DNA from 2 places in the Streptococcus suis S735 genome. Region 1 is predicted to be linked to the other one. Evidence: predicted binding sites of a transcription regulator. Region 1 holds the regulator's gene; the other holds the start of a gene.
The links. The regulator HrcA, encoded in region 1, represses chaperone genes, less so after heat shock. The targets are predictions, from matches to a motif close to TTAGCACTCNNNNNNNNNGAGTGCTAA.
Positions count from the first base shown of each region.

Region 2: a site for HrcA is predicted at 2,233-2,259, ahead of groES (co-chaperone GroES). Genes of this name have one in related genera too.

Region 1 covers NC_018526.1:283,779-299,372, reverse strand. The annotation lists gene YYK_RS01545 (Fur family transcriptional regulator) at 1-216, shown strand, start outside; gene YYK_RS01540 (heavy metal translocating P-type ATPase) at 379-2,247, shown strand; gene YYK_RS01535 (hypothetical protein) at 2,382-2,906, shown strand; gene YYK_RS01530 (helix-turn-helix domain-containing protein) at 2,908-3,117, shown strand; gene YYK_RS01525 (amino acid ABC transporter permease) at 3,241-3,912, opposite strand; gene YYK_RS01520 (transporter substrate-binding domain-containing protein) at 4,003-4,878, opposite strand; gene YYK_RS01515 (amidase) at 5,003-6,451, opposite strand; gene YYK_RS01510 (lipoate--protein ligase family protein) at 6,461-7,288, opposite strand; gene dnaJ (molecular chaperone DnaJ) at 7,564-8,700, opposite strand; gene dnaK (molecular chaperone DnaK) at 9,132-10,955, opposite strand; gene grpE (nucleotide exchange factor GrpE) at 11,052-11,564, opposite strand; gene hrcA (heat-inducible transcriptional repressor HrcA) at 11,577-12,611, opposite strand; gene YYK_RS01485 (histidine phosphatase family protein) at 12,930-13,625, opposite strand; gene YYK_RS01480 (PFL family protein) at 13,701-15,038, opposite strand; gene YYK_RS01475 (ACT domain-containing protein) at 15,050-15,316, opposite strand; gene YYK_RS01470 (ABC transporter ATP-binding protein) at 15,573-15,594, shown strand, end outside.
Region 2 covers NC_018526.1:114,392-129,985, reverse strand. The annotation lists gene rpsL (30S ribosomal protein S12) at 1-66, opposite strand, end outside; gene groL (chaperonin GroEL) at 298-1,920, opposite strand; gene groES (co-chaperone GroES) at 1,931-2,212, opposite strand; gene YYK_RS10230 (hypothetical protein) at 2,410-2,655, shown strand; gene YYK_RS00825 (single-stranded DNA-binding protein) at 2,774-3,169, opposite strand; gene YYK_RS00820 (DUF2785 domain-containing protein) at 3,224-4,003, shown strand; gene ytpR (YtpR family tRNA-binding protein) at 4,036-4,659, opposite strand; gene YYK_RS00810 (DUF1002 domain-containing protein) at 4,678-5,634, opposite strand; gene YYK_RS00805 (thioredoxin family protein) at 5,679-5,999, opposite strand; gene YYK_RS00800 (DUF4651 domain-containing protein) at 5,996-6,280, opposite strand; gene pepA (glutamyl aminopeptidase) at 6,973-8,034, shown strand; gene YYK_RS00790 (bifunctional folylpolyglutamate synthase/dihydrofolate synthase) at 8,079-9,335, opposite strand; gene YYK_RS00785 (folate family ECF transporter S component) at 9,391-9,942, opposite strand; THF riboswitch at 9,986-10,130, opposite strand; gene YYK_RS00780 (acetate kinase) at 10,256-11,443, opposite strand; gene YYK_RS00775 (class I SAM-dependent methyltransferase) at 11,493-12,446, opposite strand; gene comGG (competence type IV pilus minor pilin ComGG) at 12,503-12,913, opposite strand; gene comGF (competence type IV pilus minor pilin ComGF) at 12,891-13,325, opposite strand; gene comGE (competence type IV pilus minor pilin ComGE) at 13,312-13,605, opposite strand; gene comGD (competence type IV pilus minor pilin ComGD) at 13,577-13,984, opposite strand; gene comGC (competence type IV pilus major pilin ComGC) at 13,965-14,246, opposite strand; gene comGB (competence type IV pilus assembly protein ComGB) at 14,248-15,285, opposite strand; gene comGA (competence type IV pilus ATPase ComGA) at 15,197-15,594, opposite strand, start outside.

The DNA.
Region 1 (15,594 bases):
GTGACCAAATTGAAACGGACCAATGATAATACTACTTATTACGACTTTATGGGGCACGAGCACCTCAATGTTATTTGTGAAGTCTGTGGAAAAATCACTGATTTCATGGATGTAGAAATCCCGAGCTTGAAGAAGGAAGCTCATACCCAAACTGGTTACAAAATTACAAAAGAGGTGCTATCCATCTACGGCATTTGTCCTGATTGCCAGAACTAAAAGACGAATATCAAAGCGGCTTTCTGTCGCTTTTTTTTATTTCCCTTTGAATTATCAGAATGATATTATTTAGAATTATTATAAATAACTTGACTTTCTTTTTATAATTGTTATAATTAACTTAGTTAAATGATAATAATTCTAAATAAGGAAGAGCAAACTATGACACTCGTAACCAACCTCAAACAACACAGCCACATCATCACGACCGCTCTTTGCTTGGCGCTCATTCTAATAGGTATCCTTCTGTTTCAGACTGGACAGGGATGGGCTCCTATCCTCTTCATTTCAGCCTTTGTCATCGGGGGCTACCAATCAGCCAAGGAAGGCATTTCTGAGCTGATTTTCGACAAGCACCTGTCTGTCGACCTGCTCATGATTTTAGCTGCTATCGGCTCTGGTCTAATTGGCTACTGGATGGAGGGGGCTCTACTCATCTTCATCTTCTCCCTTTCTTCTACTCTGGAAGAATTAGCCATGGAAAAAAGCAAGAATGCGATCGCTGCTTTGATGAACATGACCCCTCCAACAGCTCGCAAAATCGAGGAAAATGGTGACATTACTGTCTTAGACACCGCAGCCATCCGCATTGGCGACCTCCTGCAAGTCCGCAAGGGTGACACGGTTCCACTGGATGCTACCCTCATCAGTCCGCAATCCATCTTTGACGAATCCATGATTACAGGCGAGCCGCTCCCTGCGGAGAAAATGGCTGGCGATGCTGTTATCGGCGGAACCATTAACCAAGGTCCAACTGTGACCGTACAAGTTACGGCTGAAAAAGGCGATGCCCTCTTCGATAAAATCGTCCAGATGGTTGAAAACGCCCAAGAATCCAAATCAAAAACAGCGACTTTCATTGAAAATATGGAAGATACCTATGTCAAGGTTGTCTTGGTGGTGGTACCACTCTTCATCCTCCTTGCTCATTTTGCACTGGGCTGGGACTGGTTAACTGCCTTCTACCGAGGCATGATTCTCTTAACCATCGCTTCTCCTTGTGCCCTCGTAGCTTCTTCTTCACCCGCAACACTTTCTGCCATCAGCCGTGCGGCACGTAAGGGCATGATTATCAAGGGCGGTGACATTGCGGACAACATCGCCAATCTAGAGGCCATCGTCTTTGATAAGACGGGTACCCTGACCATTGGTAAACCTGAAGTTGTAGGTGCGACCTATCTTGGCGATGAAGAGCTTATCAAGCAGGTTGTTCAGGCAGTTGAAAAACAATCAAGCCACCCAATCGCTCAGGCTCTCATGACCTATACGGCTGACAGCTCTGCTATTGCCCTTCAAAGCCTAGAAGACGTGACAGGAAAAGGCTTGGTGGCAGGCTATGAGGGCGACAGCTGGAAAATCGGTAAGGCGGGATTTGTGGCGGACAGCCTGGTGAGTCCCCTGTCTGCTGGCTTGCTGGCACAGATCGATGAGGCGGAAAGCACTGGGAAAACCCTGGTCTATGTCAGCCAAAATGATGTGCTGGTGGCGATCTTCATGGTGGAAGATAGTTTGAAACCTGAGAGCAAGCAGCTGATTGCCCAGTTGAAAGAAATGGGCGTGACGCCAATTCTCTTGACGGGTGACCAAGAAAAGACGGCTCGTTACGTGGCGAGTCAGGTCGGTATTGACCGTGTGATTGCCAACTGTCTGCCGACGGATAAGGCTGCTGTTATCCAAGAATTACAAACCGAGTTTGCGTCTGTCGGCATGGTCGGAGACGGCATCAACGACGCTCCCGCCCTGGCTCAAGCCAATGTCAGCTATGCTATGGGAAGCGGAACGGACATCGCTATGGAGTCAGCTGACATCGTACTCATGGAAGACCTGACGAGAATTCCTTACTCCATTCGTCTCTCTAAGAAAATGCGGGGCATCATCAAGCAGAACATCATCTTTGCGCTATCTGTCATTGCCCTTCTTATCATCTCCAACCTCTTCCAGTCTATCAACCTCCCACTCGGTGTGGTGGGCCACGAAGGATCAACGATTTTGGTGATTTTGAATGGGTTGAGACTATTGTATTTTAAATAGCTTCAAACCGCCAGGTAGTTGGCGGTTTTCTTATTATTCTTTTTTTAAAAAAACGCTTGCATTTCAAAAATTATTGTTTTATAATAATTTTACAGATAATATTATCATAAAACAATAATAATCGGAGGTTTGCTATGAAAACCAATCTACTCAAAACAGCTGGCATTGTGGCTGCTTGTGTTCGCTATTTCTTCTATTTATTAATTGCAAGCTATATTTTCTTTAGCCTGGCTGGTCTTGGAGGCGACTCCTTTGCGATAGGCTCTTGGGAATACACCTTTAACAAACCCATTGACCAGATCAGTGTCTGGCTCATTCTGCTAGCGACTGGATTGATTCTAGTTGTCTTAGTAGCACTCAGTCACATTGCCCACTTGATTCAAAAGTTATGTAAATTGCTTCTGGAAGAAGATTATTTCGCTTCAGCTAGTATGGAACTTTATCAGAAGCTCTTCATCAGTTTGCTCGTCCTGACTGCTGGGCAATTTTGCCTAACCAGCTTGATCACCTTGACAAATGCTGCTGGACCAAACAACTTCCTCAATCTGCGTTGGTCAGATTTCATCCTCAACGCCCTCTTTATCTTCTTGACTTATTTTGTCTGGACCTTAGTACAAAAGGGGCAACAACTTGAAACCGAGAACAGCGAGTTTATCTGATATGGAAATGATTCGCGTAAACTTAGACAAGGTCCTCAAAGACCGACAAATGACTTCCAAGGACTTGGCGGAGCAAGTCGGCATCACCGAAGCCAATCTGTCCATTCTCAAGACAGGCAAGGCAAAAGGCATTCGTTTTAATACCCTGATGAGCATCTGCCGCATCTTAGACTGCCAACCAGGGGATATTTTGGAATATGTGGAAGAGTGAGAGTTACATCGAAAAAACAGTCTTTAAAATAAAAAATAGCTTAGGTCCACATCATTCGAGACGTTAATTCTAAGCTATTTTTGATTGTTCAAATTTTAATCGGAAGGCTAAACCAACCTCTTTTTAGTAAGTCGCCAAGCGTTTTTCTAGCTTGAGCTGACCAAATGCATAAAGGGTACAGATAACCCAATAAATGAGGGCTACACAGATATAAACCGTCATATAATCCGACTTAGCTCCACCGACTATTTTTGCCTTATTGAAAATCTCTGGTACAGTAATCATAGCGGTCAAGGACGTACTTTTCACCATATCCAAGAGAACATTGCTCAGTGGTGGAAGAGCAATCCGAAAGGCTTGGGGAATAATGATTTTTCTGTGAATCACATTGGTCCGCAAGCCCAGGGAACGCGCTGCCTCCCATTGTCCCTTATCAATGGCCGAAAGAGATGCACGAATAATTTCAGAAATGTAGGCACTGGACATGGAGGTAAAGGCGATAATAGATGCGGAGATAGCATCTAGTTGTAGCCCCATGAAAGGCAATCCAAAATAGATGAAAAAGAGAAGAACCATGAGGGGAATTCCACGCATGAGAGAAATATGGGCCATAGCCAACCAACGCAAGGGTCCAAACTTAGACATCCGCATGAGGGCTACAAAAAATCCACAGAAAGTCCCCAAGGCAAAACCAATTAGGGATAGGGATAGAGTGTAGGGAAGTCCCTCCAAAATCTGTGGAATAGCCTCTCTTGCAATATCTGCATTAAAAACTGCCTGCCAGTTAATATCCATATCTTCTCCTCTTTCCTAAAAACCAGATAGACCTTGCCAGTCTGTGACTGACAAAGTCTATACAAGATGCATTTAATTTGTTACGAGGTCTTATTCAACTTCGATAACTGGCAATTTATCAGCATTTTCAACAGGGACTGTCAAGTCTTGTCCTGCATAGTATTTCTCAGAAATTGCCTTCAAAGTTCCATCAGCTTTCATCGCTTCAAGTGCTTCGTCAATTTTTTCTTTCAAGCTTGTGTCAGCCTTGCTCATAACAATACCTTGTTCAGTTGGGTTGTATTTAGCCTCACCCATTTTTACCTTGATGTCTGGGAAGTTGGCATTTGCCCATTTGATAGCCATCACTTGTGTATAGTAATCATTTGGAATGAAGTCTGTACGACCTGTAGATACATCACGCAAATAGACATCGTTGGTTACATTGTCATAGATAACTGGCTCTGCACCTTGCTTTTCAGCGATTTTCATGTACTGAGTACCAGCCCCACCACCAGCTTTCTTGCCAGTCCAGTCGCTCAAGTCAGCTGCTTCGATTCCTGATGAACCATCTTCACGAACAATGTAGCCACCAACTGAATACTTGTAAGGGATAGAGAAGTTGTACTTTTCCTTACGTGCTTCTGTCATGTCAAAGTTGTTAACAGAAATATCTACCTTACCACTGTCAACCGCTGTAAAGGCTTCTGCCACACCGATTTCTTGGTATTCAATTTCCAGTTTCAAACGCTTACCAATTTCATTGATCATGTCAATTTCATATCCGACCAATTCTTTAGCATCATTGTAGTAAGAAGTTGGGAAGAGGGTACCTGGTGTAGCAACTTTCAAGACACCAGCTTCTTGAATTTTTTCCCATTGAGTCTGTTCAGCAGAAGAACTGCTAGTATTCGAACTTGAACTAGAACATGCTGCCAAGGTCAATGTAGAAACCAAGAGAGCTGAGGCTAAAACTTTTTTCAACATAAAACAATCTCCTTTGGAAGCCATAGCTTCCTTTTTTACTTTTTCGGTGTTAACCCACCAACTTTTACAGGTTAACATTTTGAAAACGTTTTGGCAAATAATTGAACTGAAAAAATGAATTCCCTTACAAGTTGAGTAAACCAGCTGCCTCCATTTGATCTGCCAACTGCAAGAGCAAATCCTCTCGTCCCTTGGATGCTGTCAATTGAACGCCGATTGGCAGGCTGTCAGCACGTACATAAGTTGGCAGAGAAATAGCTGGCTGACCACAAATATTGGCCTGCTGCGTAAAGGGAGTTAAGGCCAGACTGTCCTCGAACATTTGCCAGATCAGGTCCTGCTGCTCTTCCATGGAATAGTTCTGGGTCTGCTTGAGGCGATCCAGCAAATCTACTGGTAGGTCAAATTGTCCATGCTTGGGCGCTACATCAGCCACTGTCGGCGTCAGGAGCAAGTCGTATTCCTCATGGAAACGCGCCATGCTGGCTCCAAACTGGTCCCAGTCCAATAGGGCCTTGGAGTACAATTTGGCTGGAATAGTTTGCCCGCTTTGGTAAATAGCCCAGGACATGACTTCCATGTCATCCAAGGTCATCTGGCGCCCAAAAGCTGCTTCGATTTCGTCAAACATCTGGGCCGTGTCCACGCTGTTCATCAGGTAGAAGGATTTCATCAGGGCCACTCCATCCAGAGGATATTCTGTTAATTCCACCACTTCATGCCCCAAATTTGCCAAGTGATGACAGGCTTTTTGAACCGCTTCTACCGCTTCAAGACTGACCTTGCTCCCTACTGGAGATTTGGTATAGTAGGCGATTTTTAGGGGGCGAGACAATTTTCCAAAAACCTCCTCTTCACTCAGCTTGGCAAGGGGAAAAGGAGCTTCCAGCTGGTAGTCCTGAAAATGATAGAGCAGACGCTGGGTGTCACGGACAGACTTGGTCAGGGCAAAATTGACAGATGCTCCCTGCCAGCCACGATAAGACTTAGGTCCAACTGGAATCCGACCACGACTGGTTTTGAGCCCGATCAAGCCATTGAAGGAGGCTGGGATGCGAATAGACCCACCACCATCCGATGCTGCAGCAATAGAGACCATGCCTGAAGCCAGTGCTGCAGCTGCACCACCACTTGATCCACCAGCATTGCGACTGGGGTCCAAGGGAAGATTGACAGGACCATGCAGGCTGGCGTCTGAGATATTTTTGAAGCCGAATTCTGGCGTATTGGTTCGACCGACTATGATGAAACCCAAATCTTTCAAGCGTTGGACATAGGTGTCGGTATGGCCTGCTGGTCGACCAGCAAGTAGGCGAGAACCAGCAGAAGATGGCTGCCCCTTTTCATTTTGCCCCAGATCCTTCAACAAGAAAGGAACTCCAGCAAATGGCTTGCCCAGATAGTCTTCTTTCTCCGCTTCTTTCAAGGCTTCTTCATACTGCTTGCTGACAACCGCATTGAGGGTGGGATTGAGCTTTTCAATCCTGTCAATCGTTTCTTGCACCAATTCCTTGGCAAAAACCTGTTTTTGATTGACAGCCTGAGCCATGGCTGTCGCATCTTTCCATATCATAAGAATCTCCTAGATACCATATTTTTCCATAGACTGCTTGATGGTCTTTCCAAAGGTCATAAAATCAGCCATGTTGTCCGACGAGGGATAAAAAGTAGACAGCCTGGTCCCATTTTCAACCAATACTTGCTCAATCCGTTTCTTCATATCCTCCACCGTCACATCCTGACCGACCAAGTCTGACAGATTGGCCATCGAATCCGGATTTACTTGCGGAAATCTGTCCGATACTTCTTGCGGAGCAAAACTTGCCACATAAAAATCCGCCACCACTTGCCCACGTTTGACTTGATTACCTGACACACTGATATAGGCAGAAATGGCAATAGCCTCTTGGTAAATCCGCTGGGCCAATCCAGCAAACTTCCGCCCCTTGATACTAAGGTCGTAGGTCCCTGGACAGTAGGAAGTTGCCACCTCACCACTGACAACCTCAAAGGGAAAATCTGAAAGTGCCTGGGCAATCAAATCCACCATGACCTGATAAGACTCCCGCAAATCAACCTTGTGACCAGAAGGATTGGACAAAATCAGAGTGACATTTAAAATCCCTTCATCTGCAACGACTGCCAAACCGCCCAAACTCCGAATAATAGGACTGTAGCCTGCCTGACCAATACTGGCTAAGCCCTTGTCCAGCTGGGCAACCTGACTATCCATCATCCCCAGAATGACCGTTTGGTCCATGGGCCAAAAATGTAAAATTCCTGTATTGGACTGACGATTGACCTCGCGCAAAAAGACCTCAGTCCACACCAGTGGCTCCTGTTTCAAACCCGTCAAGCCAGACCGATCTTCGTATTTCTTTATGGTCACATTCTCAACCCAAGATTTCATTCGTAAGCGTTCTCTTTCAAATTACTATATCTTATTTTAACACAGAGCCTGTGATGCGTCGGAGAAAATGCCCAGAGTTTTTTCTGAAAAAGAAAGGGGAGTGGGAAAGAACTCGACCAAGATAAAAAGAGTTCGTCTTCCCACCCCCGCACAGTTGATTAGGCCAGATTTGGAGTGCAAAACACGAACAAATCTGCCAATCAACCACTGCGCTGAGATGTTGAAACGAACTCTGAGTAGTGGTCCTGGGCTTTTTGCCCAGTCTCATCTTAGAATTATAAATCCTCAAAGGCATCTTTTACCTTGTCAAAAAATCCTTTTTTATGGGGTTTGACATCAATATTTCCAGCTGCCGCAAATTCTTTAAGAGCTGCTTTTTGGCGGTCATTCAAACCTGTCGGAGTGACGATATTTACTGTGACATATTGATCACCAATAGCTCCACCACGAACACTTGGTGCACCTTTTCCTTTGAGTCGGAAGGTCTTACCAGTCTGGGTACCTTCAGGAATGACCATATCCACATCACCGTGAACTGTTGGCACATGAACAGTATCTCCAAGTGCTGCTTGGACAAAGTTGAGGTTCAGTTTATAGTGAATGGTGGTCCCTTCACGTTCAAACTTGTCTGAAGGTTGGACCTGAATGACAACGTAGAGATCTCCGTATGGACCTCCATTGAAACCAGCTTCACCTTGACCAGCCAAGCGAATACGTTGACCAGTTTCCACACCAGCTGGCACCTTAACCGTTACCGTATGGGCTTGTTTTTCATGACCAGTTCCATGACAGGTTGTACATGGGTCTTTGATTTGTTTTCCGCGACCATGACAGACATCACAGGTCATTTGACGACGCATGGTTCCAAGTGGAGTTTGGGTGTCCACATTGATCACTCCAGAACCATGACAACGCCCACAGGTTACCGGACTTGTTCCAGGTTTGGCACCTGAACCTGTACAGGTTCGACAAGTTGCTTCACGATTGTAGGAAACTTCTCGTTCCACACCAAAAATCGCTTCTTCAAATTTCAAATTGACCGCATATTGCAAATCATCCCCTTGACGAGGTGCATTAGGATTGCGCGTCGCACCACCTCCACCAAAGAAACTAGAGAAAATGTCTTCAAAGCCACCGAAACCTGCTCCGTCGAAACCACCAAAGCCACCTGCTCCTCCGCCGAAGCCTCCATTAGCACCAGCAGGACCATACTGGTCATAGGCAGACCGTTTTTGCGGGTCGCTCAAGGTCTCATAAGCCTCCTGGACCTCCTTGTATTTATCCTCCGCACCCGGATCCTTGTTAATATCTGGATGGTATTTCTTTGAAAGCTTCCGATAAGCCTTCTTAATCTCGTCTGGCGAAGCATTCTTAGAAACACCAAGACGATCGTAAAATTCAGTATTGTTCATATAAGATACCAAGCCCGTTAAAAGCAAAGTGAAAATAGGAAATCGGCAGAAAATCCTGATTTTCTAGACGATTTATCTTTTTCACACAGCTTTTAGGGCGAGTTCATTTCCTTTCGTTAAATAATAGACGAAACTCAGAAAGTAGCCCGTGTTCAGTTACGAACACTTTCCTTTCTGTAAAAGTTAGACGGGTATTTACCCAAAAACAGAGGCTGGGTTGCAACCTCTGTGATTGGAATCTTTATTAACTAATAATTTCTATTCTCGGGAAGAGGAGAACTGAGTTCAAGCTAAGAACTACGGAAAAAAGATAACTTTCCTTGTTCTAGATACTCAAAGAAATTCAAGACTAGGCTAGGCAACTGGACGAAGATTGAACTGGAGTTCATCGAGGAGAGTTAACGAAGCCTAGTGAAGAATTTCGAAGAGTACTACTTTTCAGTAAACTCGCCATCTACCACATCATCATCTGCATTGTTAGCTGTTTGGGCACCTTCTTGGCCTGCGGCTGCTTGTTGTGCTGCTGCGGCTTGCTCGTAGAGTTTCACTGCAAGGGCTTGGGCTTTTTCGTTGAGGTTTTCAAGTTTAGCCTTCATGTCGTCCAAGTTGTTAGCTTCCTGAGCTGCTTTCAACTCATCAAGAGCAGCTTGGGCTTGGTCACGTTCTGCGTCGAAGCCTTTGCCTTCTGTTTCCTTAAGAGTTTTCTCAGTCGCAAAGATTGCTTGGTCAACATCGTTACGAAGGTCCACTTCTTCCTTACGTTTCTTATCTGCTTCCGCGTTAGCTTCTGCATCTTTCATCATGCGGTCGATTTCTTCATCTGTCAAACCTGAGTTAGACTGGATAACGATAGTTTGTTCTTTTTGTGTACCAAGGTCTTTGGCTTTTACAGAAACGATACCGTTCTTGTCGATGTCGAATGTTACTTCGATTTGTGGAATACCACGAGGTGCTGCAGGGATGTCTGTCAATTGGAAACGACCAAGAGTCTTGTTGTCCGCTGCCATTGGACGCTCACCTTGAAGCACGTGGATGTCAACAGCTGGCTGGTTGTCCGCTGCAGTTGAGAAAACTTGTGATTTAGAAGTTGGGATTGTTGTGTTACGGTCGATGAGTTTTGTAAATACACCACCCATTGTTTCGATACCAAGTGACAATGGTGTTACGTCAAGAAGAACAACATCTTTGACATCACCAGTAATCACACCACCTTGGATTGCCGCACCCATGGCAACCACTTCGTCAGGGTTTACAGATTTGTTTGGCTCTTTACCAGTTTCAGCTTTTACAGCTTCCACAACGGCTGGGATACGAGTTGAACCACCGACAAGGATTACTTCATCGATTTCTGATAGGCTGAGACCTGCATCTGAAAGGGCTTGACGAACAGGAATTTTTGTACGTTCTACAAGGTCGTAAGTCAATTCGTCAAATTTCGCACGAGTCAATGTCATTTCCAAGTGAAGTGGACCTGCTGCACCTGCAGTGATGAATGGCAAGCTGATTTGAGTTGAAGTCACGCCTGACAAGTCTTTCTTAGCTTTTTCAGCTGCATCTTTCAAACGTTGAAGGGCCATTTTGTCAGCTGACAAGTCGATACCGTTTTCTTTCTTGAACTCTGCTACCATGTGGTCGATAATCTTTTGGTCAAAGTCGTCACCACCGAGCTTGTTATCACCTGCTGTTGCAAGTACGTCAAAGACACCGTCACCAAGTTCAAGGATAGATACGTCGAATGTACCGCCACCAAGGTCGAATACCAAGATTTTTTCATCTTTGTCAGTCTTGTCCAAACCGTAAGCAAGAGCTGCTGCAGTTGGTTCATTGACGATACGTTCTACTTCAAGACCAGCGATTTTACCAGCGTCTTTGGTTGCTTGACGTTGGGCATCGTTGAAGTAAGCAGGAACAGTGATAACCGCTTTGGTTACTTTTTCACCAAGATATTCTTCAGCGTAACCTTTCAAGTATTGAAGAATCATTGCTGAGATTTCTTGTGGTGTGTATTCTTTACCGTTTGCTGAAACTTTTTCAGAAGTTCCCATTTTTGATTTGATAGAGATGATGGTATCTGGGTTGGTTACCGCTTGGCGTTTTGCCGCGTCACCAACGATGATTTCACCATTTTTGAAAGACACAACAGACGGAGTTGTGCGGTTTCCTTCTGGGTTTGCAATGATTTTTGATTCAGTTCCTTCAAGAACTGCAACTGCTGAGTTTGTTGTACCTAAGTCAATACCGATAATTTTAGACATATGTGTTACCTCTTTTTAATTTACTTTTTATGTTCAATTTAGCCTAGTTTAATGACATTTCGGTCAGGTTTTCTTTTTTGGGAAATAGCAGAGCGACTATTCCGACACCACTACCATAGCCGGTCTCAGCAAGCGTTCATGCAGCTTGTAGCCTTTTTGGAAGACTTGTGCGATGTGTTCTGCTGGGCAATCGTCTGTGGCTGGGACTGTTTGAATGGCCATGTGAAGATTTGGGTCAAAGACATCTGTTGCGACTTCTTCCACCCCTTCTTCTTTAAGGGCTTGAATCAAGCTTTCTTGAACCATTTCCAAGCCTTTTTTGACATCTTCTGTCAAGCCTTCGACTTGAAGGGCACGTTCCAAGTTATCCAAGCTCGGCAAGATTTTCTTGGCCAAGTCTTGCGAACGGTAACGCTGAATGGTTTGGCGTTCTTCGTTTGCACGGCGTTGGATATTTTGCATTTCAGCGTGGGCACGAAGGTACTTGTTTTCAAATTCCTCAGCGCGCTCGTTTGCCAAATCCAATTCTGATTTTTCAGGTGTCTCCACAACTTCTTCTGTTGCTTCAACCTCTTCTACGATTTCTTCGTTTTTGATTTCTTCTGACAAAGCATTCTCCTTCTAATTGACTTCGTAATGATTACTACTTAGATAACGGTAGTAATCGGTTAATTTCATAAATAGGATGCGGCTGATGATGTTGATTAAGCTCATCTGCCTACGGTAGTCCATGTCAACAGGACCGAGCAAACTCATCTGGCCCATGCCCCGATAGGGGATTGGAAAACGATGATGAATGACCGTCACATCTGCAAGAGCAGGTTCTCTATGTTCCGCCACGGAAATGCTGGTCTGCTGGTTGGGAGCCAAGCCCTGCCGCAACTCTGGTGCCAATAACTGAGGACTATCCAAGAGTTGGTAGGTGGCAAGATTGCCGTAGGTCAGCGAGGCAACTTTTCCACTGATAAAGACCGATTCTTGGAAAAGATTGGAAAAGATGTAGTCCATGAGATCCAAGACATTGTCCGTCGTGGCAAAGTAACGCTGCACCACTTGGGGAATCTCCGTCCGCAACTTGTAGTGGATTGCCAAGACCGTCTGCCCAACGAAGCGCTCATCAACTAAGCGTTTGAGCACTTCCAAATCCCTAGTCAAGAAGTTCTTAGGAATAGCAAACTGAACAGTGACAGGTTTGGACTGGTCCAGAGTCAAGACTGCCAGAGCATCGTGGCTACTGAGCTGCACAATGTCAAAGGAAGTCAGCTGCTGACTGGTCGGCTCCACATCTAAAATGACCGAGGTGTAGCCTGTCAAATCCGCTAGGACCTGACTTGCTCGCTCCAAGATGTCCTCTAGCTTGAAGGCTTCAAAGTCAAAGGCCTTAACCACTTGATAAACATCTTCTTCATTGATGTGTTTCAGATTGAGCGAGTGGTTGACAAAGTATTGAAAACCAGCCCGACTGGGCATACGACCACTTGATGTGTGGGCCTTTTCCAGCAAACCCAACTGCTCTAGCTTGGCCATGTCATTACGAATGGTAGCCGAACTTGAAGCAATCATTTCCTGCAAGGCCTTAGAACCAACTGGCTCATGATGGCGCGTAAATAATTCAACAATCAGATTCAAAATATCATTTTGACGTTGGGTAATCATCTCCGCTCCTTTCATGAACACTGTTTTAGTTACGCTCAGCGAAAATCGACAGTAGCCTAGGAAGCGAGGCCGAATGTAGAACTGTGGTTCACAAAGGCAAGCTGACAACGGATAGTGTTGATTTTTGAAGAGCGTTAGCACTCTATGATATCGAGTGCTAATTACTTATACTCCCATTATACGCCGAAAAAATGGATTGTCAAGAGAAAAAGACAAAAAATTAGCACTCTTTTGCTTAGAGTGCTAAAAATCAGTCTGAGGACCTAGAATGGTGGATGTCAAGAAAAAAAATCAGAGAATCCTCCCTGATTTTATATCTTATTTCCCTTGGGCAATCAACTCTGCCCCACGTTTGCGGTAGGATAAATCCCCAACTGCTTCAATTAAAAGCTTGCCATTTTCGTATTTGAGGACGGTGATTGAGCCGTTATCGAGAAAGACATTGGCACCACGCTCTGGCTCTAACAAATGAGCCAATGTCGCAATAGTCATACCGTGGCTGACCACAAGGGCATTGCCTCCGCCTTGTTTTTCCAAGTCCTGGGCGATGGATTCAAAACCTGTCAAGATACGGTTGCTCAAAACCTCCCACGATTCCGCCCAGCCAGCGGTGTCTGCTTCTTGGATACCTGCTGCGATTTCCGCAAAGGACATACCCGTCGCATCAACTGTCCCTTTCAAACGAGGCAGGACCCCTTGGAAAAGCTCGGCATCGTACATGCCTTCAAAACTACCGAAACACCATTCACGGATACGCTTGTCTTGGTAATAAGGGATTTTCCCTAAAATTCCTAACTCACGCTGGGCGATGGTCATGGTCTGAACGGTTCGACCCAGATCACTGGATACGGCTAGTTTAAAGTCAAGGCCCGCATCCTTGAGCCCCAAGCCCAGTTCACGAATTCCTTCCTCACCGACCTTGGTCAGCGGCGTATCACACCAGCCCTGCACGCGCCCAATGGTATTGAACATGGTTTTCCCGTGACGAGAAATATATAATCTTACATCTGCCATTCGTTTTTCTCCTTGTCATTTCTTACTATTAGTATAACAAAAAACCGACTGCTTGTGGCAATCGGTCTACGTTTTTTAGTTCTTAAAGCTATGAATCGGTGCTGGAATCTGACCACCACGGTTGATAAAGTCCACAGACGAAGCTTGATTGACCTTCATAACAGGAGCTGTTCCCAGAAGGCCGCCAAATTCAATCATGTCTCCTTCTTTTCCAAGCGGAATAATACGAACCGCAGTTGTTTTCTGATTGATAACCCCAATAGCCGCTTCATCCGCAATCATAGCCGCAATGGTTTCAGCAGGCGTTGTTTCTGGAATGGCAATCATGTCCAAACCTACAGAACAGATAGCCGTCATGGCTTCCAATTTTTCAAGGTTGAGCGAGCCATTTTGCACCGCCGCAATCATGCCCTCATCCTCAGACACAGGGATAAAGGCACCTGACAAGCCACCGACTTGGTTGCAGGCCATGACCCCACCCTTTTTGACTGCGTCATTGAGCAAAGCCAGGGCAGCAGTCGTTCCGTGCGTACCAACGGTTTCTAAGCCCATTTCCTCCAAAACCCGTGCTACTGAGTCGCCAACAGCTGGTGTTGGAGCAAGCGACAGGTCCACGATACCGAACTTAACCCCCAGGCGTTCACTGGCCATATTGCCGACCAACTGACCGATACGGGTAATCTTGAAAGCCGTCTTCTTGACGGTCTCCGCCACCACATCAAAGCTCTCACCACGCACTTTTTCAAGGGCACGCTTGACCACACCAGGCCCAGACACGCCGACATTGATGACCACATCCGCCTCGCCGACACCGTGGAAGGCCCCCGCCATGAAAGGATTGTCCTCAACCGCATTGGCAAAGACCACCAACTTGGCAGCCCCCATATCAGAAGCCTCCGCCGTCTCCTTAATGATCCGCCCCATGTCCCGCACAGCCGTCATATTGATACCCGTCTTGGTCGAGCCGATATTGACTGACGAGCAGACCTTAGAGGTTTGGGCCAATGCCTGCGGAATAGAGTTGATGAGGATTTCATCACCTTTTTGGTAGCCCTTTTGAGCAAGAGCTGAAAAACCACCGATAAAATCGATGCCGATCTCATGAGCCGCCTTGTCCAAGGCATGAGCTAGGGGAAGGTAATCCGTGGCATCCGTCGCCGCACCAATCAAAGCAATAGGCGTTACTGACACCCGTTTGTTGACAATGGGAATGCCTAGTTCTGCCGCAATCTCATCGCCGACTGCTACCAAGTTCTTGGCCTTGGTGACAATCTTGGTATACACTTTCTCCGCAGCCTTGTCGATATCCGAGTCGATACAGTCCAAGAGGGAAATCCCCATGGTGATGGTCCGAATATCGAAATTCTGCTCCTCAATCATTTCAATGGTTTCTCTAACCTGTCTAATATCCATGAAATCTCTCCTTACAAGTTGTGCATAGCATCAAAAATGGCTGCACTTTGAATGTTGATTTTCACATTCAAAGCCTGACCATAGGCTTCTAGTTCTGCACGAAGCTTGGTGAAATCTTTCTTCTCATCTGATGACACCACCGCCATCATGGTAAAATACTCATCCAAAACAGTTTGTGAAATATCATCGATATTGAGCCCTAACTCCGCAATCTTGGTCGCAACACCCGCAACAATTCCTGACTTGTCCTTACCGACAACTGTAACAATAGCTTTCATCTGAACACCTCTTCTAAATTTTCATATATTTTATCATAAATAGACAGAAAAAGGTAAAAATCTTTTGATTTCTACCTGTATCGTACGTGTTTACAACTCCAACTGTTTCTTCTATTCGGCTACGGCTAGAGTTGCCTAATTTTTAAGTTACAAACTTTCTATTTCTACCAGTCTGTGATACACTAGTGTCACCGAATTCTATTATTTGTTGGTTGCGACAAGCTACCAACCTTTCTTTTGTTCAGAAAGGACATTTATGAAGATTATCAAGCAATTGT
Region 2 (15,594 bases), 170 kb from region 1:
TGGTGATTTAGATTTTTCTACTTTAGACTTACGTGGTTTACGTACCAACTGGTTAATTGTAGGCATCTACATTCTCCTGTATATATTTTTTATTTTTGGTGATAGGGCATTGGTGACAACCCCTATCTGTGTGTACTTTTGCAACATTTGTCAGCACGTCCCTGTACACTCTTGAGAGACCAAAAGTAAAAAGTACCGTCTAATATAGTACCACATCCCAAAACCATTGTCAAATAGATATGTTTGAAATTTTCAAGAAAAAAACACAGCCAAGTAGCTGTGTCATTTTGCTATTTCTTAGTAGCCCATACCCATTCCATCCATACCTTGTGGCATAGCTGGAGCAGCTGGTTCTGGCTTGTTGGCAACAACTGCTTCTGTCGTCAAAATCAAGCTGGCTACAGAAGCTGCGTTTTGAAGGGCCGAACGAGTCACCTTAACAGGGTCAATAATACCTGCATCCATCATATTGACCCATTCGCCTGTCGCAGCGTTAAAGCCAGTGCCAAGCTCAGAATTCTTCAATTTATCAATGATAACTGAACCTTCATAGCCTGCGTTATAGGCAATCTGACGAACTGGTTCTTCCAAGGCACGAAGGACAATATTGCGTCCTGTTTCATCGTCGCCTTTCAACTCCAATTTCGCTACGCTATCGATAACATTTACAAGTGCTGTACCACCACCGGCAACGATTCCTTCTTCAACTGCGGCACGTGTTGCGTTGAGGGCATCTTCGATACGGAGTTTCATTTCTTTCAACTCAGTTTCCGTCGCGGCACCGACTTTGATAACTGCGACACCACCTGACAATTTAGCCAAGCGCTCTTGCAATTTTTCACGGTCAAATTCTGAAGTGGTTACCTCAATTTGTGACTTGATAACAGCCACACGGTTGGCAATGGCTTCAGGATTGCCAGCACCTTCAACAATGGTTGCACCATCTTTGTCGACCACAACCTTGGCAGCTTGACCAAGGGCTTCAATGGTCGCATCTTTCAAGTCCAAACCAAGGTCTTCTGTAATGACTGTACCACCTGTCAAGATAGCGATATCTTCCAACATGGCTTTACGACGGTCACCAAAGCCTGGAGCTTTGACTGCAACAACGTTGAATGTACCACGAATCTTGTTGAGAACAAGTGTAGGAAGAGCTTCGCCATCCACATCGTCAGCAATAATCAAAAGCGGACGGTTGGCCTGAAGAATGCTTTCCAAGAGTGGCAAAATATCTTGGATATGAGAAATCTTCTTATCTGTAATCAAGATAAATGGATTTTCAAGTTCAGCTACCATCTTTTCATTATCTGTTACCATGTATTGTGACAGATAACCACGGTCGAATTGCATACCTTCAACCACATCCAATTCTGTTTCCATACCGCGAGATTCTTCGATAGTAATAACGCCGTCTGTTCCCACGCGCTCCATAGCTTCTGAAATGTACTCACCAACTTTTTCAGAACGTGAAGACACGGCTGCTACCTGAGCAATTTCAGCTTTATTGGATACAGGACTTGCTTGTGCTTTCAAGGCTTCAACCGCAGTCGCAACCGCGGCTTCAATCCCGCGACGAATTCCGATTGGGTTGGCACCTGCAGTTACGTTTTTCAAGCCTTCACGTACGATAGCTTGGGTCAAGACAGTAGCAGTTGTTGTCCCGTCACCGGCAATGTCATTGGTTTTTGAAGCCACTTCGGATACCAACTTAGCACCCATATTTTCAAAATGATCTTCCAACTCGATTTCTTTAGCAATGGTTACACCGTCGTTTGTAATGAGTGGTGAACCGTAAGCTTTTTCCAAGACAACATTACGACCTTTTGGACCCAAGGTTACTTTGACTGTGTCAGCCAAAATATCGACACCACGGACCATGCTTTCACGCGCATCTGCTGCAAATTTGATTTCTTTTGCCATTTTTCTACCTCTATTCTACAATTGCCAAAATATCTGTTTCACGGATGATGTGAACGTTCTGATCACCGTCTTTGACTTCCAATCCTGCGTGAGCATCAATCAAAACAGTATCTCCAACTGCCACCGCTGGGGCAACCAAGTCTCCGTTCAAGGTCCGAATCCCTTGTCCGATCGCTAGGACACTTGCTTCTTTTGTCTTTTCTTGGCTTGCGCCTGCTAGGACAAAGCCACCAACTGTTTGTTCTTTTTCTTCAATTTTTACGGCGATACGATCGCCCAATGGTTTCAACATGGTATTACCTCCTGGTCTTTTTAGCACTCTTTGTATTCGAGTGCTAATTCACATTTCCTATTGTATCACTTGGTCAAAAATAGTCAAGAACATTCTATCCCTTTTTCATGAAAATCCATCTTGAGACCGAGACAGAACTTGCCTATCCATTACCGCTAAATTATGCTATACTATTTTTAAAAAGTTAGGGGGTATTCATGAAATTTTTTAGAGATTTAAAAATTGATTACCTTGAAAGCCGATTTTCAGCCTACGAAAGTTTTGCAGAATGGTTTTTAAAACGTAAATTAGGCTTTTGGGGGAAAATGATATTCGCCTACCTACTCTGGCTAGTCTGGTGGCTTCTCTTTTCCCACCCTCATTACATCATCTTTTTCTTCTACGGAGTTCTCCTACTTTCTCTAATTATCATGCTGATAGAATGGTGGAAATATAGAAAATAAGTAGCCAAAAACACCAACTTTCGTCGGTGTTTTTAAGGAGATATGAAAAATATTTAGGATTGACTATAGTATAGCCTATTTTTCAATACACTCCATCGGTCTTGGGACTGATATTGCTTTAAAACGGTAATTCCTCCTCTTCCAAGACCAAGTCAGCTAGGTCATCACCAGTATTATTTTCACGCATGGCACGTTGAGCACGGCTTTCTAGTAATTGGAAAGATTGGCCTAGAATCTCTGTCACATAGTGGTTGCTGCCGTCTTTTTCGTATTTTCGCGTTCGCAACTCACCATCAATAGAAATCAGACTACCCTTGCTGCCATAAGAAACAAGTGTCTCCGCCAGTTTGCCCCAGAAAATAACATTGAGAAAATCTGCTTCACGCTCACCATTTTCTGTCTTAAATCGGCGATTGACTGCGACAGTTACACGAGTCAAATTTTTGCCAGTTGGTGTTTGAGTGAGTTCAGGTTGGGCCGTCAAGCGACCGATTAAAATTGTTTTATTATACATATTATATCCTCCTACTTATCTATTCGTAGAAGGATTAGAAAAGGAGCGAAAATCATGAAAGAATTTTTGATGGAAAAGATACAGACCTCCCAACCATATACCAATGCCGAACTGGATTGGTTGTTGGAAAACATCGGCCATCCAGACCCTACTATACGCGACGAACTGGTCTATGCTAGTTTTTGCCATATCTTTTTGGAGGGCTTGATTACAAGAGAACAAGCACAGTCGCTACTGCAATTCTCTCAAGAAACCAAGCCATTTTCCCTAGAAGGCCCCACACAAAAACGAAGTTTTACTTGCCTACTTTACTGTCTGTTGCTGTCTGTCGATAATGAGCCAGAGTCTATTTATCATGCATTTTTAAGCACTGACGACCATGAGCTACTCTTCCAGCAGGCCTTGGATTATTTGACGATTGAAAATGACTGGTCTGGCTACGATGAAAAACTCGGTTGGATCCATACCGCTGCCCACGGAGCAGATTTTCTTCTGGCCACAAGCTGTCATGATCAATTTCCCGCTGAAAAAAGCAAAGAAGTCTGGCAAACTATTGTCACTTGTCTAACTAAACAAAGTAAAGTTTTCTCAGCTGGCGAGGAAATCCGTCTGGCACAAATCCCTGTCTACCTCCTGCTGAATGAAAAAGTGTCAAGCCAAGAGCTGACGGAATGGATTAGCAAGCTGGACTTTCCAAATCAAGAACCAGTAGACTACTTCCGGTGGCTCAATCTCCAGCATTTCCTGTCCAGTCTTTATTTCCAACTCAAATCACAACAGGCCTCGACCGAAGAAATCGAACAGGCTATTGAAGGAAAAATTGAACCAGCATAAAAGAATTGGCCACCTGACCAATTCTTCTTTTTCTACCCCTTCCAGTGTTTAGCTGGATCAAAGGCCTCTCCGACCACTGCGGAGTCGTCTAATTCGATAATACCACGGACTTGTGGTGCGTTTGGCAGTGCCAATTCACGCGGACTACACATCATACCAAAGCTATCTTCACCGCGCAATTTTCCTGGGAAAATCAGGCTACCGCTCGGCATCATTGCCCCCGGAAGAGCCACAATAGTTTTCAATCCTTGGGCAGCATTTGGGGCACCAGCTACGATTTGCACTGTTTTGTCACCAACATTGACCTGACAGATATTGAGGTGGTCGCTGTCTGGATGAGGAACCAATTCCACAATCTGACCGACTACAAACTTTGGAGCATTGTCGTTAACCAAGCTTTCAGTAAAACCTTCCTTAGCCAATTCAGCATTCAAGGTCGCAACTTGTTCATCTGTCAAGAAAACTTGACCATTTCCATCAAGTTCAACCAAACTTGATGCTTCAAAAATATTCCAGGCCACTGTTTTTCCTGTTTCTTCTAGGAAAACACGCGCCACTTGACCCTTGCGTTCAAACTGGACAGCCTGTCCCTTGTCCTCCGCAACAATCACCATAAGAACATCGCCGACATGTTCCTTATTATATGTAAAAATCATTTCTTTTTCATTTCTCCTTTATGCAAATAGACCGGTCAAGCCTTTCCAAAGATTTTCAAAGAAGGCACCGATTTTTTCTAAAATCCCTGAATCTTGTAGATTCTTATAGGCTTCTGAAATTTGTTGCTCCGCCTGTTGCTTGAACTGGTTGAGCTGGGCAGCAACCTCAGCCGAATCAATAGCAGAGGTTTCCTGATAAGCTTTGGCAAAGGTAACTAATTTTGAAACTTCATCTGCTGTGATGACATTTTCCAAACCGTTTTGGGCCAAAACATCATTGATGATGGTGTTGATGTCAGCCTCAGAAGCCACCTGACCATTGGACTTTTTGTAGTCGGCAAGAGCAGTCTTGATTTCCGCCACTGCCTTATCCAAGGCCGAACTATCAAAATTAGTGTCACCTGTATGAGCCGTCGCCACTTCATTGACTGTCTCTAGCTCTTGTTGGGCTACTTCAGTTCGGGCTGTATCAACTGTTTCACCATTGGCTGCGAGAGCCTTGTAAACACCTGTCAAAGCAGACTCCCCCGTTACCTGAATCGGAGAAGCTACATCAATCAAGACATCTGTCGCACCAGCTGTAATAGCCGCATTGGCATACTGCGTTTCGGTAATCAAGGTGATGTTCTGTGGCGTCTTAATATCCACCACAACCCCTTTGCCAGCGTCCTGCTTTTGCACCAAGACAGATGAATAGAGGGAGGCTGTGTCCGCTTCAGATGTACCTAAATATTGGTCCATATCCGTACCAACAACCACCTGACGACTGACATTATTGACATCCGAAATACCAAATAGATTGTTAACCTCTGTCGCCTGCGCATCTGACAAACCTCCACCGTAGACTAGTGTTGGCTTGCCCCATTTTTCATTGATAACATCTGTTTGAATCTCAGCCTGCACCAAGGGAGCAAGACTCAAACTCAACCCCAGCACCACAGGTGCTAGAAGGATTTTTCCTAATGATTTCTTCATGTTCTTTCCTTTCTTTTGGGAAATGGCAGAGCTTCTCTGCTAATTTATCTACCCAGTCCAGATAAGAAGTTCATGATTTCTTCCTTGGTCTTGCGATTCTTATCGACAAAACGACCGATTTCCTTACCATTTTCCAAAACAACCAGACTTGGAATGCCTAAAATAGCCCATTCCTGTGCCAAAGGCATAAAGTCATCTCGATCCAGTTGCACAAAACGGAGATCTGGAAAAGCTTCTTCGATAGCTGGCACATGCGGTTTAATATAGTGGCAATCTCCACACCAAGTCGTCACAAATAGAAAAACAGTTGGCTTGCCATCTTCAATCAAGGCAGCTACTTCTTCATGATTTGTTGGAAAAATCATCTTTCTTCCTCCCTGTATTGAATAGAACCTTTGGTATTTTCAAACAAAAATACCTGTCCTGCCTCCATCACAACCCCTCCGATAAGAGTGGTCTGCGTAGAAGCCGTTTCATCCACATAGACCGTGGCAATCTCTCCTAAATCAGCGAAAAAGTCACGCACCTCCTGCAAGGCCTGTGCTTTTTTACGGTCTTCTTGGATTTTACGGTAAAATTGAGCACTAGCGGTGAGCACACCTGCCCCCAATAAGCCTGCTAGCAAGGCTGTCTTTTTCTTTTTCATGTTGACTATTTTATCATATTTCCCAGGATTTTTCCCAAAAATGCCATTGGACTTGTGACAGTTGAGACAAACTCGCACCACTTGACAAAAGACTTAAAAATAGATAGAATGGTCTTACAGTGATAAATGTTTGTCAACACTTGGCAATCAAAATGCCCCAACGTTACCAGCGTTGAGGGTTTTCTTTTGGAGCGAGACAGAACAAAGGAGTTCGTTGTCTCGCCCACGCACAGTTGATTAGGTCAGATTTGGAGTGTGAAACACGAACAAATCTACCAATCAACCACTGCGCTGAGATGTTGACACAAACTCTAAGTCATAAATCCCACTCTATTGTCACGATTGTTGAGCCATCTTTCAAACAAAACTGTTAGAAAACTGACGAACAAAGATACAAGAAAAACTGTGATATAGTCTTTTAGTTTACTTTTAGTACGAGGCAATGAGCCGCAGACATAACTGAAGTTAGGCAAGGCGAATTAACGAAGTAATAAAAGAAAAACTAAATGACGATAAATGCTTCCCACACTTAACAATCACTCCCCTCTCTATTTTGAGGGGCATTTCTATCCTAGCAAACTTCAATCATTCTTGTCAATACTATCCATATTTTTCTATATTTTTCTATATTTTCAAGACAAGTCTAGCTCTTCGTGATAAAATAGTAGTAATCATGTCATGGAGGAAGAAGAATGACTCTTTTTGGAAAAATTAAAGAAGTTACCGAATTACAAAGCTTACCGGGATTTGAAGGACAGGTTCGCAACCACATCCGCCAGAAAATCACGCCACATGTAGACCGCATTGAAACAGATGGGCTAGGTGGAATTTTTGGTATCAAGGATACGGCTGTTGAAAATGCTCCTCGTATCCTAGTGGTCGCCCACATGGATGAAGTTGGCTTTATGATTAGCCAAATCAAGCCTGACGGTACTTTCCGTGTTGTTGAGCTAGGTGGCTGGAATCCTCTGGTTGTTTCTAGCCAAGCCTTCACTCTTCAGTTGCAGGACGGTCGTACCATTCCAGCCATCTCAGGCTCAGTACCACCTCACCTTTCACGAGGGGCTAACGCTCCTGGCATGCCTGCCATTGCTGATATTATTTTCGATGCTGGTTTTGCCAATTATGACGAAGCTTGGGCGTTCGGCGTTCGTCCGGGGGATGTCCTCATTCCCAAAAATGAAACCATTCTAACAGCCAACGGAAAAAATGTCATTTCTAAGGCTTGGGACAACCGCTTCGGTGTCCTTATGGTGACCGAACTACTAGAAAGCCTATCTGGTCAAGCTTTGCCAAATCAGTTGATTGCTGGGGCCAATGTGCAAGAAGAGGTTGGTCTTCGTGGTGCTCATGCCTCTACAACCAAGTTCAATCCAGACATTTTCCTCGCTGTTGATTGCTCGCCCGCAGGTGATATTTATGGCGACCAAGGAAAAATTGGTGACGGAACTCTGCTTCGTTTCTATGACCCAGGCCACATCATGCTAAAAAACATGAAAGACTTCCTCCTCACAACTGCCGAAGAAGCAGGTGTCAAATTCCAATACTACTGTGGTAAAGGTGGAACAGATGCCGGTGCAGCCCACTTGAAAAACCATGGTGTTCCATCAACAACTATCGGTGTCTGCGCTCGCTACATCCATTCACATCAAACTCTCTACAGCATGGATGACTTCTTAGAGGCCCAAGCCTTCTTGCAGACCATCGTTAAAAAACTAGACCGCTCAACGGTTGATTTGATTAAAAATTATTAAAACAAAAGACTTTGCTGGGTTGAATGCCCGGCAAAGCCTTTTTTCTATACAAGTTCTTCTAAAATGTACTTCCTCACATAGGTAATGAAATATAGCGAGCCTGTAATCAGGTAGAGTTGTTTGGGATTGTCCAAGTCCACCTGCTCCAACCACTCCTGATAGGTCTGAACTCGTTCATAGCCTGACGGATAATCTCCTAACTGTACCGCTCTGAAATCGTCAAAGGTCGTCACGCTAACAGGTCCAAATTGGCTAAGCTGGGACAACATCTGGTCCACTGGCTTGGTATTGATGGCCGCAAAGAGGATTTCAATATCCCTGTCAGCATACTTTTCTTCCAAGAGTTGTGTCAGGACGGCGATACTTTCATTATTGTGGGCACCGTCAATCATGAGATTAGGCCTAATCAACTCTAAGCGGCCCGGCCAGATGGCTTGGGACAAGCCCTGGCGGATGGTTTCATTGGTAATTGTTGGAAAATCAGGGCTGAGAAGCTGAGCTGTTGTCACTGCCAAGGCTGCATTGACCTCCTGGTGACGACCCTGCATCTGCAGTGTTAACTCTTCCACACGGCCGAGAGTACTTGAAACAGCAAAGCCTGCTCTGCTATTTTCCAAAAGAATCTCCCGTCCCACCGCATAGGTCGGACTCTGAAGCTGACTGGCGTGATCCTCAAATGCTGCCACCACTTCTGACTGGTCGGTCGCATAGAGGAGGGGAACCCGCTCACGCAAGACAGCAACCTTGTGACGGGCTATAGCAGCGTGGGTCTCTCCCAAAAAAGCCTGATGGTCCAAGCCGATGGACGGGCAAACTACTGCCAATGGGGCAAGGACATTGGTCGCATCCTGCAAACCACCCATGCCCGCCTCCACCAAGAGAATGTCGGGACGCTGGTAGTGGGCAAAGTAGACAAACATAGCCACTACTACAATCTCAAACTCCGAGATGGCATCCAGTCCAGCCGTCTGGTCCAAGTCCTCAATCAAGGGTTGCAAGTCTGTCACAATCCTTGCAAAATCTTCCTCCGAAATCATCTCCTGCTCAAATACAATCTGCTCTCGAAAATCAATGATAGACGGTGAGGTAAAGCGACCGACGGTGTAATCCGAAGACCGTAAGATAGACTGTAAGGCGTTGAGGGTCGAGCCCTTGCCATTTGTACCTACGAAGTGAACGGTCGGCACTTGAAGCTGGGGATTGTCCAAGCGTTCCAAAATCCAGTTGACACGTGCAACGCCATTTTCTAAATCTGATGCAGGACGACTAGATAGCCACCGGCGAGTTTCTTGATAATTCATGATTCCCTCTCTACAAAAGCAGCAACAGGGGGATGACCTGTTGCTTGATACTGTTTTATTTAATGCCCATTAACTTAGCCAATTCAGGTATTTTTTGTAAACTTGGTAAGACAAGCATAGTCACGACAATGCGTAATGGAATTTCAAAAACCGCCTTAATCAAGCGACTGCTATACAGAACAATCCAAGGTGTTCCAAAATGGAAATGGAGGGCAATCGGTGTCATGATAAAGGAAATCACAACCTGAATCAAGACAACAACCCCTGCAACATAGAGCCAATCAGCCTTGTTCTTGGTGTCTAGCGGTTTTCGATAGAAGAACCAGCCATAGATAAAAGCCGATACCGCCTCAATCAAGATAAAACTAAAAAGCATGCTCTGTCCACTAAACAAGACAAAAGCTGGGTCTGAAATCGCCGCAAATACAGCAGCCCAAACAGGACCAGCAATCGCACCTAAAATAGTATTAGGGATAAAGGTAAACTGGACCTGCAAGGTATCAGAAAGACGAACAGAAAAATGGTTCTCCGCAATCATGACCAAGGCAAGAGTCATCGCAATAGCAGCCAACAACTGCACCGTTAGTTTTGGAATCTTCTTTTCCATAAAAAATGCTCCTTTTCAAAAAATGGAGCTGTCGTGTGTATTCGACAGCGGATGCAATGGTTTACCGCGCTACTCTCAGCCAGATCCAATGTTCCTACTCTAGGAGACATCAGATGCAAGCAAAGATCAGCTTCGTTATGTGGCAACATCCCATCCACATACACTTGACGCAAACCATCTACTCTGTGCAAATTTCTTTGCTAGTCTATTGTATCACACACTATATATTTTGACCACTTGCTAAAAACTATACCTTTCTAAAGGTATAAACTATAAGAGAAACCGGCAGTCTCCGACTACCAGTTAGTTTTTCTTATTTCAAACGTTCAACTTCACGCGCAATAACCAATTCTTCATCCGTCGGAATAACCAAGACACGAACCCTTGATTCTGCCGTTGAAATGTCACCATAGTTGCCAAATACATTTTTTTCTGGGTCCAACTCAATACCAAACCAAGACAAGCCTTCTACTACGTCATTGCGCATAAGCGGTGCATTTTCACCCATACCAGCCGTGAAGACAATAGCATCTGCCCCATTTAAAACTGCAAGATACTGACCGATAAATTTCTTAATACGGTCAATGAAAATATTGTAGGCCAACACTGCATCTGGATTGTGAGCTTGGATGCCTGCTTCAATATCACGCATATCACTTGAGAAGCCAGATACACCGAACAAGCCTGACTGTTTATTCAACATGTTCACAACATCTGCAGCATCTTTCAGTTCTTCAACATTCGCAATCAAATAAGGAATGATAGCAGGATCAATATCCCCTGAACGAGTTCCCATCATTGGACCAGCTAGTGGTGTGAAGCCCATTGAAGTATCCACAGATTCACCATGATAGTTAGCAGTGATGGATACACCATTTCCGATATGTGCCGTAATCAATTTTAACTCTTCGATTGGACGCCCCAAAACTTTTGCTGCCTCATGCGCTACATAGTAGTGGCTAGTTCCGTGCGCTCCATACTTACGAACCTTGTGGTCGGTATAGTACTTTTGTGGAATCGGATAAAGATAGGCATGCTTTGGCATCGTAGTGTGAAAGGCTGTATCAAAAACAGCTACATTCAAAACTTCTGGTAGTACTTCCTCAAATGCGCGCATCGCCGCCACGTGTGCTGGGTTATGAAGCGGTGCCAAAGCACTTAGTTCTTCAATTTGCTCAACCTCTTTTGGTCCAATAACAACTGATTCTTTGAAAATCTCTCCACCTGCAACAACACGGTGTCCGATGCCAGTAATTTCCTCGTAAGCAGCAATGATGTTGTGTTTAAGCAAGTCTTCTAGGAGGATCTTAACCGCAACCGTATGATTAGGAATATCTAAAACTTCACTTTCTTTCTTCCCATCATACTTAACTGTTGAGATGGAATCGTTCAAACCGATGCGCTCAACAATCCCTGCCGCTAATACTGTTTCTTCTGGCATTTGATAAAGTTGCCATTTTAGACTTGAACTACCTGCATTAATTGCAATTGTTTTTGACATATCTTACCTCTTTTAAAGCGTTTTCCTAACTAGTATAACAGATTTTCACTTAAATTGCATTCTCTTGCTTCCAATTTTTGAAATTGAGCATGAACTTCTGAATAGCTTCTGGTTCTTGAAGACTTTGTAAGGGATAAACAAACGGCGTCAACGATCTTGCAGCTTTCTTTTGCAAGACAAAAATAGACTTGGCCATAGCAGTCTTCCCAAAGAGATTTGGTGGCAGGGCAATCATGGCAACAATATTGGCTTGCTCCTGTAACCAACCTTTCAGCAAATCGCTTTGCGGACTAGTCAATAAATCATTTGGAGCCAACAAAATCGCAAAGCCATCTTTTTCCAGATATTTGAGGGATTGTTCCATGAGCAAATGATGGGCGTAGGTATGTTCCTTTGGACTGGCGACCTGATAACGGCTAGCAATCTGGTCATCTGGATAGTAGCCAATAGGCAAATCTCCCAAAATTACTTGACTTTCCTTCAAAATCTGCGGACGTACCGCATCTCCCTGAGCAAAAGAAATATCTGCCTGCATGACATCCGCAATACTTGCCGACAAATCAATCAAGAGGTCGTCCACTTCGATCCCCAAATAATCCAATTCTTTCTGGCTGGCGTTGAGAATGGTCTGAGCTAGATTGCCTGTCCCCGAACCAATTTCCAGAACCGTCACCTTTTGAGTCGGCACCAATTGGTCTACTAGAAAAGATAGGATAAATCCGATAGAGTCTGGTGTGAACTGGTGATTGTACTGCATGGGCTCAGTCTGATTGGCCTTGATGAGCAAGAATTGATAGGCACGACGCCATTCTTCCTTGGTTAAATCTAGTTGTTTCAAGGTCTGATTGTTTTTGACAACAAGATCCGTCTCATGCTGACCAGCTACGTAAGTAGCATTTTGCTCAATCATGGCATCATAGATATTGGTACCTAGCTGGTTTTGGATAGTCTGTACGTTTTCTAATAGCAGGTCGTAAGCCTGTTCGATCTTTTCAAAATTCATACTCCTATCTTATCAAAATTTCACAGACTTTGCACTAAAAAGGAGAACGAGTCAACTCACCCTCCTTCTGATGATAGCCCAAAAGGAAATTGATAGGTATACAGACCATCACTTGTTAACTCAACTGTAACCAATAGTTGGTCTCCTTTAAGTTGATAACGAGCCTGTCCCTCTTGAAAGGAGACCCTTCCTCTATTCTCCTTCTGCTTAGAACCTGTGGTTAAATTTGCTTCCTTTTCATTCACTACCGCTCCCGTAACTATTTTTTCTACTTGCAGGTCCTGCTCGACCTTGTCCAAGACCATCTGAGCCATGATATAAGCAGTCGTTTCTTGCCTTGCCACCTGTACCAAGCGACTCTCAGCCTCTTGGCGGTGGAGATAAAACTGAAGCAAGAGACTAAAAACAGCCAGCATCAAAAGGGCATAGAGTAGGATGCCAGCCTTAACTTTTTTCTTTAAAAGCATAGATAAAGGTTCGCTCCTCTCCGTTTTTAAAGCTAAAGTCGATGCGCACCAGCTGGTTTTCTTGGGAAATGGCTGCGCTATCCACCTGATAGAGCATGGGTTGGTAACCCTGGCCTCTATCATTTGTTTTCCGAAAATCATCCGACCATGACTTGCCAAAGGCCAAAGCCTGTTCACCTTTGTTGACATAGACCTTGCCATTTTCAACCTTGACCAATTCAGCCTGGTCCCACTCCGACCGCAATTGGCTAGAGAAGACCAACCATTCCTTTTGAACGGTCTGACCTTGATAATGCGCTTCCTGGACTAGTAATTTGGATAAGCCTTCAAAAATCAAGAGGCTACCTGACAGAATGACTAGAACCACCAAACATTCCAAGAGTGTAAAAGCAGGAATTTTACTTTTTAACAACCGATAAAACCTCCTTTCCTTCATGGAAAACCGCAACTCTTTCCGCAGTTCGTTGAACCTGAACTGCAACTCCGTTTAAGGCTAGGTCATCTTGTTTTGTCTGGACAGCCATCTGTGCTAAGTTGAAAACCTCCTGTTGTTCCAATTCCCAAACCTGTCGCCTACGACCTGCATCCACAGCTGATAAAATCAAGCTGCAAATGGTCACTAGAGTCGCAAGGGCAACCAGACTTTCTAGCAAAATATAAGCCTTATTCTTCTGTTTTCTTATAGCGACCACTCCCTATATATAATTGATACGTGACTATTTTTTGACTAAGGTGAAAACGAATCTTGGTCAGAGAAGAATTTCCACCATCTTCTTCAAACTGAATAGTTTTCTCCTCTAAGACCTCTACGTTTCTGGGCACCTCTACAGCCTGATAACCATTTGTAACCTCCTGTCCACCGATAGCAAGGTTCACTTTTTTGTGGGAACTGGCTGCTAATTTCTGACTGTCTTTATAGATGGCCTCAAATTCCCAGAGAAAAATTTCTTCCTGAACAGACCGAAAGACCGTTTGTACTGTTCCTGATAAGGAAACAGCTAAAAAACTGACAACCAACAAGGTCAGCAGGCTTTCAAACAGGGTAAAAGCCTTATTTTTTCGCCGTAGCATACTGTTTTGCTTGTTTTTCAGTAATATAACCTTTCGCCTGCAAATCTGCCACCGTTGCTTCCTCGTCATGTTCCAATTCATAGAGCTCCATCTGACTCTCCACTACTTTGACAACAGCCGCATCCCCCTTCTTCTGAATAGCATCCTTCTGCTGGCTCAAATTTGGCACAAAGAGGAGCAAGAGCAGGCTAATGATCCCTAAAACGACCAACATTTCCACCAGAGTGAACCCTTTTACCTTCATTTCAACTAATTTTTTCATTTTACAACTCCATATTTTGATAAATCGGCAGCAACATGGCTGCGTAGATGAGAACGACCATTAAGGCCACAAAGAGAAAGACCAGCGGTTGGATTAGCTGCATGGCTCTATTGACCCGAGAGAAAAAATCCTCCCAACATTCAGCCGCATAAACTGTCAACTCGCTACCCAACTTGGACTTGACCTGACCGTACTCGACAATCAAACTCAGCTCCCGCTTAAAAAAGGCGTAGGTCTTAATGTGTTCGTGAAAACTCTGACCATTGGAAAGCGACTGCTCCAGGTCCTGGCCAATCTCCCGAAAAAGCTGCGACTGCTGCTCTTGCATCAAGCCCACAATCTGCGGCAGGTCCAAGCCTTGCCCAATCAAACTCCCCCACTCCCTGGCGTAATAGGCCGTCAGGTAGGTTTGGATGAGTTTTCCGAAAAATGGCAGAGCTGCCAAGCAGGAAAAGACCTTAATTTTATTGGTTTTGCGAAACCAAACCATACCAGCTAAGACCGCCACCAAACTAAGTCCACTTAGAGATAAAAAGATGGTCGGTAGATGATTAATCAGCACTGTCGCTGCATTGCCTTCCTCCAACTGGGGCAGAAGATAGTTTTTCAAGCCAAGCATAATCAAAAGCAGAAAACCAAGCAATATAATCGGATAGGTCGCCACCTCAATCAGCTTTTTACGAACCTTGCTGACATTTTCCAGATAGGACTGGATATGAATCAAACTCAGGCTGGTATTACCATGAACTTCTGCTAGAGCCACCTGTGTGACCACCGCATCTGAAAATCGCAAATCTGCCAGCAAACTCGAAAAGGGTTTGCCTGCCAGCAACCCGTCTGACAAGACCTGGGTATAGGGATCTGCCAGAAGCTGACTGCGTTTGAGGAAATCAACAATCTCCCCCAGATGAAAACCACTGGCAAAAAGATTATTGAAAAGCTCAATGACCTTACGCTGGCGAGCCAAGGGTAATTTTTTCTGTTTCTGCCTGCCGAAGACTGATATGTCCTGCTGCAAAAAGCCGATCAATTTGCGCATTCCACTGGTCTGCGGAATGGTTTTGGTAATTTCCCTTTGCAAAATCTACCACACCTCCTCCCCCGATTAAACGTTGATAGGCAATACCTTGAAGGGCATTGTTTAACTCCTCAGGACCGACACCCAATTCCAACATACGAGCATAGACACCCGAAATAGACCTTGCATGAACTGTTGAGAAAACGGTAGCTCCTGTCAGGCTGGCTCGAATGACTGCTCGAGCGGTTTCCGCATCCCGAATTTCACCGATGATGAGCAAGTCTGGTCGATGACGGAGGGACAGTTTGATCAGATTGTCGTAGGTGGCTC